DNA from 2 places in the Murimonas intestini genome. Region 2 is predicted to be linked to the other one. Evidence: predicted binding sites of a transcription regulator. Region 2 holds the regulator's gene; the other holds the start of a gene.
What was found. The regulator Rex, encoded in region 2, represses fermentation and respiration genes when NADH is low (regulators of the CRP and FNR family bind a similar motif). The targets are predictions, from matches to a motif close to ATTGTTAANTANTTAACAAT.
Positions count from the first base shown of each region.

Region 1: NSB28_RS03325 (acyl-CoA carboxylase subunit beta) is a predicted target of Rex. The motif match lies at 4,621-4,640, and genes of this name have one in related genera.

Region 1 covers NZ_JANKBI010000001.1:711,708-718,860, forward strand. Annotated here, with positions in the region: gene NSB28_RS03305 (oxaloacetate decarboxylase subunit alpha) at 1-687, opposite strand, end outside; gene NSB28_RS03310 (sodium ion-translocating decarboxylase subunit beta) at 747-1,895, opposite strand; gene NSB28_RS03315 (biotin/lipoyl-containing protein) at 1,912-2,286, opposite strand; gene NSB28_RS03320 (OadG family transporter subunit) at 2,305-3,078, opposite strand; gene NSB28_RS03325 (acyl-CoA carboxylase subunit beta) at 3,093-4,529, opposite strand; gene NSB28_RS03330 (D-alanyl-D-alanine carboxypeptidase family protein) at 4,680-6,068, opposite strand; RNA gene rnpB (RNase P RNA component class A) at 6,251-6,593, opposite strand; gene NSB28_RS03340 (SIR2 family NAD-dependent protein deacylase) at 6,641-7,153, opposite strand, start outside.
Region 2 covers NZ_JANKBI010000001.1:428,405-435,557, reverse strand. Annotated here, with positions in the region: gene NSB28_RS02055 (NADP-dependent isocitrate dehydrogenase) at 1-918, shown strand, start outside; gene NSB28_RS02050 (ABC-F family ATP-binding cassette domain-containing protein) at 945-2,873, opposite strand; gene NSB28_RS02045 (aspartate kinase) at 3,052-4,371, shown strand; gene NSB28_RS02040 (redox-sensing transcriptional repressor Rex) at 4,508-5,155, shown strand; gene NSB28_RS02035 (NAD(P)H-hydrate dehydratase) at 5,238-6,755, shown strand; gene alr (alanine racemase) at 6,773-7,153, shown strand, end outside.

The sequences.
Region 1 (7,153 bases), 280 kb from region 2:
ATCCACGCCTGCCTCAACGGCTTTCATGTATGTCATGGAAGCTACACCAGATGTATAGTGTGTATGCAGCTGGATAGGAATGCTGACTGCTTTCTTTAACTCAGTTACAAGTTCTGTCGCATGGTAAGGTACAAGAAGGCCTGCCATATCCTTGATACAGATGGAATTAGCTCCCATCTCCTCGATATTCTTAGCCAGCTTGATCCAGTAATCCATTGTGTAGGCATCACCTAATGTATAGGAAATAGCTACCTGCGCATGTCCCTTTTCCTTGTTTGATGCGCTTACAGCTGTCTGCAGATTTCTGATATCGTTCATACAGTCGAAAATACGGATTATATCAATACCATTGGCGATAGATTTCTGTACGAAATATTCTACCACATCATCTGCATACGGACGGTATCCTAAGATATTCTGTCCGCGGAAAAGCATCTGCAGCTTTGTGTTTTTAAATCCTGCACGGAGCTTGCGGAGCCTCTCCCATGGATCTTCCTTCAGGAAACGAAGGGATGCATCGAAGGTAGCACCGCCCCAGCACTCTACAGAATGATATCCGACTTTATCCATTTTATCCACGATGGGAAGCATCTGCTCTGTTGTCATTCTCGTGGCAATCAGTGACTGATGGGCATCACGGAGTACTGTCTCGGTAATTTTAATTGGTTTCTTTTCTATTTCAGCCATTATAATTCGAACCTCCTTATTATTTTATAGCTGCGAGCCTGCGGGCCCCGCCTTTTTTGTTAAACTCCAAAAATAGCCATGAATGTTCCGGCCGCCACAGCTGTACCGATAACGCCCGCAACATTCGGTCCCATTGCATGCATGAGAAGGAAGTTGGTAGGATCTGCCTCCGCACCGACCTTCTGCGATACACGGGCCGCCATAGGAACAGCAGACACTCCGGCGGAACCGATCAGAGGATTGATCTTTCCGTGGGTCAGCTTGCACATAAGTTTTCCGAGCAGTACACCTCCGGCAGTACCGCAGGCGAATGCTGCAAGACCAAGTGCAACGATCTTAAGTGTATCCAGGTTTAAGAAAGCTTCAGCGCTTGTAGAAGCACCGACAGAAGTACCAAGAAGGATAACTACGATGTACATAAGCGCATTGGAAGCTGTCTCTGAGAGCTGCTTAACAACGCCGCACTCACGGAACAGGTTACCAAGCATAAGCATACCAACAAGCGGTGCTGTTGTCGGCAGTATAAGACATACTACAACAGTGATGATGATAGGGAAGAGGATCTTCTCTAATCTGGAAACAGGACGAAGCTGTTCCATCTTAATTTTTCTTTCTTTTTCTGTTGTCAGAAGCTTCATAATCGGAGGCTGGATGATCGGCACCAGTGACATATAGGAATATGCTGCCACTGCGATCGGCCCCATCAGTGTAGACTGTCCGAGCTTTCCTGCAAGGAAAATAGAAGTCGGGCCGTCTGCGCCGCCGATAATTGAAATAGCTGCTGCTGCTTTTCCATTGAATCCCATAAGGATTGCAAGGAAATATGCGATGTAGATACCAACCTGCGCTGCCGCACCCATGATAAAGCTCTTAGGATTCGCGATCAGCGGACCAAAGTCAGTCATTGCACCTACGCCAAGGAAAATCAATGACGGAAGTACACTCCACTCATCTAAGATGTAAAAGATATGAAGAAGCCCTGCCACTCCATTGGAACTCTCTTCTGCGCTTGCAAAAATACCCGGGAAGATATTTACAAGCAGCATACCAAATGCAATCGGAACCAGCAAAAGCGGTTCGAATCCTTTCCTGATGGCCAGGTAAAGGAACACGAAGGCAACGAGAATCATTACATAGTTGCCCCAGGTCAGATTGAAGAATGCCGTTTGATGGAGTAGGTTAGACAACGTATCAATAACGTATGACATTTTTCTACCTCCAATATTAGTTCATTGATGCTAATGCGTCACCTGATTCTACTGCATCACCTACTGCTACATCAATGCTTGCGATTGTTCCGTCCTGAGGAGCCACTACAGGGATCTCCATCTTCATAGCTTCCAGGATCATGATGTTTTCTCCGGCCTTTACAGCCTGTCCTGCACTTGCTTCTATCTTGCATACCTTACCCGGTACAGAAGCTGTTACCTTAACTGCGCCTGCTCCGCCTGCCGCTGCCTTCGGTGCCGCTGCAGGAGCTGCTTTCGGAGCTGCCTTTGGCGCTGCTTTTGCCGCAGGAGCTGCCGCTGTGCTTCCTGTTCCTTCTTCAACAGTTACATCATATGCTGTTCCATTAACAGTAATTGTATAATTCTTCATGATAATATCCTCCTAATATCAGGCCTTCTGCCATTTTTTACGGTTTGCTTTTTTAATAGAACGAACTACAAAACCATCTGTAGAAGTATTCTCAGATGCTGCGATTGCTGCTGCAATAACTGCAACCAGCTCTCCGTCATCCACAAGCTCTTCCTCTTCTTCCACTGCAGGTATTTCTGCAGCTGCAGGAGCCTTCGGCTCTTCTTTGATCTCTTTTTTCTTTCCAAAAGACTCTGTAAGCTTAGGAATATACTTGAACAGAGAAATGAGGAAGCTCAGGAACAGAAGCATTAAAAATACAATGACTATACCCATGACTGTATTTAAAGCCGCTCTCTCCAGCATAACAGACATTGGATAGTCAACATTAAACGTCATGCTGGTGGCTGTAACGCTGTTCAGATTAGAAAAGTCCACAACCAGCTCCACATCTGCATCCATCTTCTCAAAGAAAGCTTTTGTAGTGATTGTGATAATCTTATTTTTCACTTCATAGGACTGTTCACCTGACTCTTTATAAGCTCCCAGCTCTTCTTTTACGCCCTGCCATGACTGGATACTGCCTGTCGTGAATTCATCATTCAAAGTCAGATAATATTCCATAGCAGCATCATCCATTGATGTGACGCTCTCAATCATTCCTACTGCCGAACTTTCAAAAGAAGCAATCTGCTCTTGGCTCAGGCCGCTGTTATTTTCTGTGCTCTCTGTCTTCTGTCCGCATGCTGCGAAAACGCTCATGCTTACAAGCAGGCATACGACAAGTAACAGACTTTTCAGTTTTCCCTTCATATTATTCACCTCTCTTAAACCGTGCCATGTTTTTTGCTCGGGCGGTCTTCTCTTTTCGTGAATAACATTTCAAAAGCTCCGATCACATATTTTCTGGTATCTTCTGCCTCGATCAGAGTATCTACATATCCGCGTCTTGCTGCTGCCATGGCGCTTTCCTGAGCAGAAGCATATTCTGCCGCCTTTTCATTCAGAAGGGCTGCATCTGCATCAGGATACATGATCCTGGCTGCTTCTCTTGCATCCATCATACCGATCTGTGCATTGCCCCAGGCATAAGTCATATCTGCTCCCAGCGCTTTGCTGTTCATGACTGTATAAGCACTTCCGAAAGCTGATCCGATAACCACATTGACCTTCGGGACTGTAGCATTTGCAAAAGCATATGTCAGTTCTGCCACTGCAGAAGCAATGCTTCTCTCAGAATGCATATCAGCTTTAAAGCCCTTCACATTTGTCAGAGTAAGTACAGGGATTTCAAAAGCATCGCAGAATTTAACAAATTTTGCTGCTTTTCTGGCTCCCTTTGTAGTCAGCACGGCGTCGTATTCTGCTGTCTTATTTCCTTCTGCGTCATACACTTCTGTGCGGTTTGCCACAGCGCCCACTGTCATGCCGTTTAATTTGATAAAACCTGTCACCATCTCTTTTGCATAGGAAGCTTTCACTTCTACAAAAATATTATCATCTGAGATATTTGAAAGAAGGATCGAAGTATCGCCTGATGCGTTCGCCAGATCCGGGCAGACTCTGTTCAGATCATCTGTACACTCTTCATATGATGCATCATCCTCATTGTTAGACGGAAGCATGCATACCAGCTGGCGGATCTGTCCGAAGATATCCTCTTCACTGCCAGTAAAATCAACAGTACCTGCCTCTTCGCTCTGGAACTTTGCAGCTGCTGTATCGCATTTGTCCACGCGGTTATTATCAAGCGCATTTGGAGAGTTTACGAATAATTTAGCTTTGCTGTCCTCCATGAAAGTAAAATCTGTCAAAGCAGAACCTATAGTCATTCCGCCTCCGCATGTTCCGAAAACAGCTGTGATCTGCGGGATCACTCCGGAAGCCATTGCCTGCTTCAGATAAATCTCACCAAACGCGTTCAGAGCGTCTGTAGCTTCCTGAAGCCTTAATCCTGCACAGTCAACGAGACCAATGACAGGCGCCCCCATCTTCATAGCCATGTCATAGATGCCTGCGATCTTCTTTGCGTGCATCTCGCCGATAGAACCTCCTAAAACAGAAGCGTCCTGGCTGTAGACATATACAAGATTACCGTCAATCACACCGTAACCTGTAATAACGCCATCTGCAGGAGTTTCTTTTTCCTGCATGTTGAAATCAGTATTTCTGGCAGTTACACTTCCGCCGATTTCAACAAAACTGTTCTCATCAAGCAAAGACGCTATTCTTTTGCCTGCTAAGCTTTGTGCTGTATCACTCATTTTTCAGCCCTCCATTTTTATATTTTTAATAAAGTAAACCAATTTTCTGCCGATTATAATTGTATCTTGTTTCTCAAAAAATAGCAAGCGTTTTGTCATTATTTTAACAATTTTTTCCCGTAAATTGCCGTCAAAAAATGATGAAAGCCATCAGCCGGTCTTCTTCATCAGGGCATATTGTTTCATGATTTGCTCAAAGCACCACATAAAATCTATCTTTTCCACAGCATCCTTTGTAACTACCGCTTCCTCATATATCAGCTCATCACCCAGGTAATACCTGACACTGCCAACCTCCGCCTGCGCCTCCACAGGAGCTTTAAGCCCGTCACACACATCACATTCCACCCGCACCTGTTCATTTTTTCCAAGGAGCAGCCCTTTTTCCAGCTCTTCTCTCCTGCCACCCACACTCCCCGGCTGCCCGTTTTCACCGGGATCCGCGCCTTCTTTCTCCTCCCGGGCGATCTCACTTTTAAGGCCTGCTTTTACAAATACCTGCCTGCCCGGCCAGCCGTCATCCGTTATCCCATCCTCAACCGGTATATCGGCTATCTCCTGTTCCTCCCACACCTGCCGGTATTCATAATTCTCCAGTCCATATGTCATCAGCTTCTTCGTATCGCTCCACTTATATGTTTTATTATTGGGCCACCCGCAGGCCAGCAGCGCTACAATAAAAGTCCTGCCGTCCCTGTTCAGGGCCCCCACATAGCAGTAGCCCGCCTTTCCTGTAAAACCTGTTTTTCCCGACAGCGCCCCGTCCATCATGCGCAGGAAGGCATTGTGGTTATTGCAGGAAAAGCTCCTGCTGCCCGCCAGGTCTGTAAAACTGTAGGAGACTGTCTGGGTGATTTCCAGAAACTCGTCCTTTTTAGGGGAGTCCATGATACAGTATTTCATGATATGGGCCAGGTCTTCAGCTGTTGTACTGTGCTCCCCTGTCTCATCCTGGGCATCCAGCCCGTTTGGGGTAATGAAATACGTATTCTCACACCCAAGTTCCCTGGCCTTTTCATTCATCAAGGCAGCAAAGCCTTCTACGCTTCCTCCTATATGCTCGGCGATCACTACAGCGGCATCATTGTGGCTCTCCAGCATAAGAGAATACAGAAGATCTTTCAGACGGAATTCTTCACCTGAGGATACGCCAAGGTGCACCTGGGGCATAGACGCCGCATAGGAGGAGGCTGTGGCAGTATCCTCCATATTTCCCAGTTCAAGTGCCAGGATACATGTCATGATCTTTGTTGTGCTTGCCATAGGCTTCTGCTCTTTTCCGGCCTTGGAAAAAAGCACCCTGCCGGAGTCACCATCGATCAGAACTGCTGACTGGGCATAGAGGGACTGCAGCTCCTGCGGTACTTCCGCCTGGTTTTCTGCTGTCCCGGCAGCCTCCTCAGTCCCGGCGGCCTCACCAGCCCCGGCACCCTCTTTTGCCTCTTCCCACACGGCGCTCCCCTGAACAAACCTGCAGGGTACTGTCATAAGTATCATACATGCTGCAGCAGCCGCTGCCGCTCTTTTCCATTTTTTCAAAAAGACTCCTCCTCGCTCATGATATCTGAGTCTGTATCATGTTTGAGTCTATGCCAAAATACGAGATTTTATACTCCAAAAAGCCCCCTCAGGTATTTGTATTCCCTGAGGGGGCCGGGTCTTTCTGTTCAAGAATGCCCCGTCATTCTCGCTACGGAGCGCGCATCATACAGATGCATAACATAATAAGCGGGACGGTAAGCCGGGTTATGTCGTGAATGGCCATCTATCTAGGCCTGATGTCGCCACCAGGCTCGAGCGACCTACCTAAAGCTGACGGGCCGCCATATGCTTTTGTTCGGTCTTGCTTCGGATGGGGTTTACATATGCCCTCTCTGTTGCCAGAGAGGCGGTAGTCTCTTACACTGCCCTTCCAACCTTACCGGTCTCCCGGCGGTATATTTCTGTTGCACTATCCTTAGAGTTGCCTCCACCGGACGTTATCCGGCATCCTGCCCTGTGAAGCCCGGACTTTCCTCGTCTGGCACCTTTCGGTCTGCCAGCCGCGGCCATTTATCCCACTTATTTCTCCGGTATTGTATCATTTCTGCTCCCGCCCGTCAAGTGCAGTCTCAAAACTGGAGCTGAGGAAGTACATTTTTAGGCTGGTCTATAATAACAAGATCTGCTTTGGAATCCATATAATGCTCCCTCTGATGGATGACTACAAGGCTGCTGCCTTCAAAATACCTGAAATAGCTTGAAAATACTTCTGAATCCAGATTTGTTCCAAGCAGGAGCAGTGTATCAGCCTTTTCGATCTCATCCACCGCCCTGGCCAGCAGCCTTGCATCCACCATCTCCCCAAACAGAGAGACCATCGGACGCACAGGCACATTGCACTTCTCACAGATGGGGACTTTCCTGGAATTCATCACATAATCAAGCGAATACTCCCTGCCGCATCTGGGGCACTTATTATCATAAATAGTGCCATGAAGGTTTATCACATTGCTGCAGCCCGCTTTCCGGGGGTGGTCATAGATATTGGCCGTGATAATACACTGCAGTCTTCCCGCCCTCTCCATTGCGGCCATGATCTCTCCTGACGCTGTCGGTTCCGGCGCTATTTTAAGCATTTCCTC
Region 2 (7,153 bases):
ATCCGTGCCATTATGGATGGAACTGTCTTCCGTACCCCAATCGTGGTAAAAGGGATCGAGCCCTGCGTGAAAAACTGGAAGAAGCCTATCACCCTGGCAAGACATGCCTACGGGGATGTCTATAAAGCATCTGAGATGAAGGTTGCGTGCGCAGGAAAAGCAGAGCTTGTATTTACAGCTGAGGACGGCACAGAGACAAGAGAGCTGATCCATGAATTTAAAGGCCCGGGTATCCTTCAGGGTATGCACAATCTGGAAAGCTCCATTGAGAGCTTTGCAAGAAGCTGCTTTAATTATGCCCTGGATACAAAGCAGGATCTGTGGTTCGCAACAAAAGACACGATTTCCAAGAAATATGACCACACATTTAAAGACATATTCCAGGAGATCTACGAAGCTGAGTATGACGGAAAGTTCAAAGATGCCGGCATTACATACTTCTATACTCTGATAGATGATGCCGTGGCGCGTGTCATGAAGTCAGAAGGCGGATATATCTGGGCATGTAAAAATTATGACGGCGATGTTATGAGCGATATGGTATCTTCAGCGTTTGGATCTCTTGCCATGATGACCTCCGTACTCGTATCTCCGGAAGGCAATTTCGAGTATGAAGCAGCACATGGAACAGTGCAGAGGCATTATTATAAGCATCTGAAGGGCGAGGAGACATCTACCAACTCTGTGGCAACTATATTTGCATGGAGCGGCGCTTTGCGCAAGCGCGGAGAACTGGACGGCATTCAGGAGCTGATGGATTTTGCGGATAAGCTGGAAGCAGCTACTATAGAGACGATTGAGGACGGGAAAATGACAAAAGACCTTGCACTCATCACTTCGATCCAGAACCCGGTTGTATTAAACAGCCAGGACTTTATAAAGGCAGTCAGGGAGAAACTGGAAGAAAAATTGAAATAAAGGCAAGAGTTAGAAGAGCTGGCAGATTATTCCGCCAGCTCTTCCCATTTCTCATACAATTTTTCTAACTCTTCATTAATAGCCGTCTTTTCATTATTCAGCTTCAGACACTCAGCTACGTTCGTAAAGATTTCTTCCTGGGTCATAAGCGTATCGATCTCGCTGTCTCTTACTTCCAGCTGGTGGATCCGTTCTTCGGTCCTTTTAAGTTCATTCTGGCGTTTGCGTATCCTCGCCTGCTCTTCCTTTTTCTGCTGCCAGTCTGATTTAGAGTCAGGACTTCCTGTATTCGGCGTGGCAGCGCCGTCTGATGAACCGGCGGAGCCCTCTTCTATATACAGAGAGGCCATAAGTTCTTTTTTCTCCAGATAATAATCATAATTTCCAATATAATTAAGCAGTATATTTCCAGTAAGCTCCAGGATCCTTGTGGCAGTCTGGTTGATAAAATAACGGTCGTGGGAGACATACAGAACTGTTCCTGTATACTGGTTTATAGCGTTTTCCAGGATCTCTTTGGAGACGATATCCAGGTGGTTTGTAGGCTCGTCGAGTATGAGGAAATTGGCCTCAGAGAGCATCAGCTTAGCCAGGGAGACACGTCCCCTTTCACCGCCGCTTAAATCCCGCACCAGCTTGAATACATCATCACCTGTGAAAAGGAAGGCAGCCAGCACGTTTCTGATCTCTGTGTTATTCATATTTGGATATTCATCTGAAATCTCTTCAAAAAGCGTCTTTTCCATATGAAGGACATGGTGTTCCTGATCATAATATCCGATATGGACCTTGCTGCCAAGTGTGAAGGAGCCGGAGTCTGCCGGGATCACACCGTTGAGTATTTTCAGAAGGGTAGTCTTGCCGGTCCCATTGTTGCCGATGATGGCGACTCTCTCCCCGCGTTTGATCTCAAAGTTCAGATCTGTGAAAAGCGTATTGTGGTCAAAGGATTTGGAGAGATGCTCTGCGGTCAGTACATCATTTCCGCTGGTGATACGTGGTTCCAGGTTTAGATGTATCTCTGAACTGACCTCTGTGGGTTTATCCAGGACCTCGATCTTATCCAGCATCTTCTCACGGCTCTCAGCACGCCTAATGGATTTTTCCCTGTTAAAGGAGCGCAGCTTTGCGATGACCTCCTCCTGATGTTTGATTTCCTGCTGCTGGTTTAAGTAAGCTTTCATCTGGATATCACGCAGCTGCTTTTTCTTCTCGGCGTATTGAGAATAGTTGCCGAGAAAGGTCGACACACAGCCGTTGTCGATCTCGATCACCTTTGTAACTACCTTATTCAGGAAGTATCTGTCATGGGCAACTATGATCACGGCTCCGCTGTAATTGAGCAGATACGTCTCCAGCCAGGCGATGGAATTCATGTCCAGGTGGTTGGTAGGCTCGTCGAGAAGGATGATGTCCGGTTTGGAGAGCAGCAGCTTGCCAAGAGCCACCCTTGTTTTCTGACCGCCTGAGAGGGTGTCCACGTGCCTGTCGAAATCCTCCGGGCCAAAACCAAGGCCCTTTAAGACGCCTGTGACCTCACTCTTATATGCATAGCCATTCTGCCTTTCAAATTCAGTCATCAGCCTGTTGTAGATCTCCAGCAGTGATGTGAGGGCTTCTCCTTCCAGCTCTTTCATATCGTGCTCCATGCAGCGGAGCCTCTTTTCCATTTCTATGATATCCTTTTTGACCTCCAGCAGCTCCTGGTAGATGGTATTTCCTGAAGAGACGGCCTCATGCTGGGCCAGATATCCGATGGTCTTTCCTTTTGAGAGAATGACTTCACCGGAGTCCGCCGGCAGCTTATTCATAATAATTTTTAACAGTGTGGATTTTCCGGCTCCGTTTATGCCGACTATGGCTGCTTTTTCCCTGTCTTCTATATGAAATGAGGCGTTTTTTAATATTTCATCTGTGGCAAAAGCCTTACAGATGTTCTGACATGCTAAAATCATGAGTGTTTCACCTGTTCCTTTATCTATAATAGTGCTTCAGAGTTCATTATAACGAAAAATATGATTTTTTCAATTAAAATTTTGGATGGCCCGCATAAATTTTTTCTGGACTATTGAAAAAAAGTGCGATAAGATATTTTTAATTCGCAATATGAGGATTTAGAGGAGGAACTAACTTATGAAAAAAGTAGTGAAGTTTGGCGGAAGCTCACTGGCAAGCGCTGAACAGTTTAAAAAGGTGGGCGATATCATACGTTCAGACGAAGGAAGAAGGTATGTGATCCCTTCCGCACCGGGTAAGCGCTTTTCAAATGATATTAAAGTGACAGATATGCTCTACGACTGTTATGAGACAGCAGTATCCGGCAAAAAATTCGCACAGAAGCTGGAAAAGATAAAAGAACGCTATGAAGAGATCATTAAAGGCCTTGATCTGACCTTGTCACTTGATGATGAGTTTGCCAGGATCCAGGAATCTTTTTTGGCAAAGGCAGGCAAGGACTATGCTGCTTCCCGGGGAGAATATTTAAATGGTATTGTCATGGCGGCATATCTTGGATATGAATTTGTAGATGCCGCGCAGGTCATTTTCTTTGACGAAGAAGGCAATTTTGATGCCGTAAAGACAGATAAAGCGCTTGCAGAGAGGCTGCAGGACGTGGAAAGGGCAGTTGTGCCGGGATTCTACGGTGCCATGGAAAATGGCTGCATAAAGACCTTTTCAAGGGGAGGCTCTGATGTGACAGGGTCCATCGTGGCCAAAGCTATCAGGGCAGACCTCTATGAGAACTGGACAGATGTTTCGGGATTCCTTGTTACTGATCCTCATATTATCGAGAATCCCGAGGTGATTGAGACCATCACTTACCGTGAGCTCAGAGAGCTGTCATACATGGGAGCTACAGTGCTTCATGAGGACGCCATATTCCCGGTCAGGAAAGAAGGCATTCCCATTAATATCCGCAACACGAACGCACCTGATGAAAAAGGGACTCTGATCGTAGAGAGTACCTGCAGGAAGCCTAAATATACGATTACCGGAATTGCCGGCAAGAAGGGTTTTGCATCCATTAATATAGAAAAAGATATGATGAATGCAGAAGTGGGATTTGGAAGAAAGGTTCTGGGAGTCTTTGAGGATAACGGTATTTCCTTTGAACATATGCCTTCAGGCATTGATACTATGACTGTCTACGTACACCAGTCTGAATTTGAAGAGAAGGAACAGAAGGTCCTTGCAGGGATCCACCGAGCTGTCCAGCCTGATTCTATTGATCTGGAGTCAGACCTGGCCCTGATTGCGGTTGTGGGCCGCGGAATGCGGGCTACAAGAGGGACTGCAGGCAGGATATTTTCAGCCCTGGCACATGCAAATATCAATATCAAGATGATAGACCAGGGTTCCAGCGAGCTTAATATTATCATTGGTGTACGCAATGAGGATTTTGAGACAGCAATAAAAGCAATTTACGATATATTCGTGACTACACAGCTTTAATGCTGAATTATAACAGCGCTTTGCGGAACAGTGGAAGGCTAAACTGTTATATAAAAATGTCACCTCAGGCTTAAAATGTTTGACATTAAATTATCATTCTAATATAATGGGTATAGCGAAAGAGGTGATATAATAAATGGAAGAGAAGGAAATCTCTAGGGCCGTCATTAAAAGGCTGCCGAGATATTACCGGTATTTGGGAGAGCTGCTGGAGAGCGGTGTGGAGAGGATTTCTTCAAATGAACTCAGTGAGAGGATGCAGGTGACTGCCTCGCAGATACGTCAGGACCTGAACAATTTCGGAGGCTTCGGCCAGCAGGGATACGGCTATAATGTAAAATTTTTGTATCAGGAAATTGCTAAGATACTTGGTCTTGATAAGACATATAATATGATTATCGTGGGAGCCGGAAATCTGGGGCAGGCCCTGGCAAATTACGTAAAGTTTGAGAAGAGCGGATTCCTGATCAAAAAACTCTTTGATGTGAATCCCAGGCTGCATGGCATGACGGTCAGGGGCATTGAGATACGGCTGATCGATGAGCTGCCCGAATACCTGCAGGAGAATGAGATACATATTGCAGCGCTTACCCTGCCAAAGGCAAATGCCAGAGAGATGGCGGAGCTGCTGGCTGAGAATGGGGTCAAGGCTATCTGGAATTTTGCACATACGGATCTGCACCTGCCGGAGGATGTGATCGTTGAGAACGTGCATCTGTCGGAGAGCCTTATGCAGTTATCTTATAACATCAGCAGATATGAACGCGACCATAATAAGAAATAGAGAACGAAGGTGTACGTATCAGGACAGGGTTCTGTCTTGGTGCGTATATTTGCGTTAGAGAAAGGAAGCAGGAGGTGATAAGGTGAGATACCTTGTGAATTCTGAAGAGATGAAGCGGTGCGACGGAAATACCATAAATGAATTCGGGATGCCTTCCCTTGTACTGATGGAGCGGGCCGCTCTGGCCGTATATGAAGAGCTGGTGAGCGGCGGCTTTGATCTGTCCCGGGTCCTGGTAGTGTGCGGGTCCGGCAATAACGGCGGCGACGGTTTTGCCATTGCCAGGCTTCTCCATCTGAGCGGGAAGAGGGTTGATGTGCTTTTTGCAGGAAAGCCGGAATCTCTTACCGAAGAAACGCAGATACAGAAGAAAATCTGCGAAAATTATGGTGTAAATGTTGGCAGTAACTTGAACATAAGTGAATATACTAGTATAGTAGATGCGCTCTTTGGGGTGGGGCTGTCCAGAAATATAGAAGGAAGGTACGCGGCATTGATCGGGGATATCAACCGGTCGGGCATTCCTGTACTGTCGGTGGATATCCCTTCAGGGATATCAGCTGACAGCGGCCACGTTATGGGTACTGCAGTTAAAGCAGCCAAGACCGTCACCTTTGCTTTTGAAAAAATAGGCCACATTCTGTATCCGGGAAGTGAATACTGCGGAGAGCTGAAGCTTTGCGCCATCGGAATAGATGACCGGGGATTTATGGGGCAGGTTCCCGGGGCTTTTACCTGGGAAGAGTCAGATATACCAAAGCTTCTCCCGGAAAGGAAGGCATATTCCAATAAGGGGACTTACGGACGGGGGCTTTTAGCTGCAGGCAGCAGGGATATGGCAGGCGCTGCCTGTCTTGCCGGCAAGGCAGCGTATAAAACAGGGACAGGTCTTGTGCGCATCTACTCAGAGGACTGCAACCGTCAGATATTACAGACACTCCTGCCTGAAGCGGTGCTGACCTCCTACCGGAAGGGTGAGGAGGGGGCAGCCCTGGCGGATGCGCTGCAGTGGGCAGATGCATGCGCCGTGGGGCCGGGTTTGTCTGTATCCTCTGAAAAACTGGAAATCCTGCAGACGATCATCAGGTCCGGAGATATTCCTGCAGTCCTGGATGCGGATGCGCTGAATCTTCTGAGCGTCCACATGGAGCTGCTAGAGGGACACAGACAGCCTCTTATACTGACACCGCATATTGGAGAGATGGCGAGACTGACAGGGATCAAGAAGGAGGAGCTGATCCTGGACCTGCCTGGATACTGCCATGATTTTGCCAGAAAAAATAATGTGGTCTGTGTCCTTAAGGATGCCAGGACAGTAGTATCAGATGGAAAGAGTATATACATAAATACAAGCGGAAATGACGGCATGGCTGCAGGCGGTTCCGGTGATGTGCTCTGCGGGCTGATACTGGGGCTGCTGGCTCAGGGAATCCCTCCCTTCAGGGCTGCAACAGCCGGGGTGTACCTGCACGGACTCGCCGGGGATGATGCAAGGCGGCGCTGCGGAGCAAGAGGAATGCTTGCAGGCGATATAGCTGAATCAGTGGGGGCGGTCATGTCATGGGATACAGAAGATGGAAGGGCCTCACAAGCAAAATAACAGGAGAACAAAAAGAGATGAAAAAACACAGCAGGGTCTATGCCGCTGTCGACATGGATGCCATAGCAGAGAATTTCAGGCAGATGAGGGAAAATATTAACAGGGATACTAAGATGATCGCAGTGATCAAAACGGACGGTTACGGGCATGGGGCCATACCTATAGCAAGAATGGCAGAGCAGTATGACTACATATGGGGTTATGCGGTGGCCACGGCGGAGGAAGCCCTGGAGATCAAAAAAGCGGGGCTTTTAAAGCCTGTATTGATTTTGGGGTATACTTTTGAAGAAGATTATGCCCGCCTGGTACGCCATCAGATAAGGCCGGTAGTATTTAAGCTCTCCACTGCAGGGAAGCTCTCAGAGGAGGCCTGCAGGCAGAACAAAGTGCTTCCCATC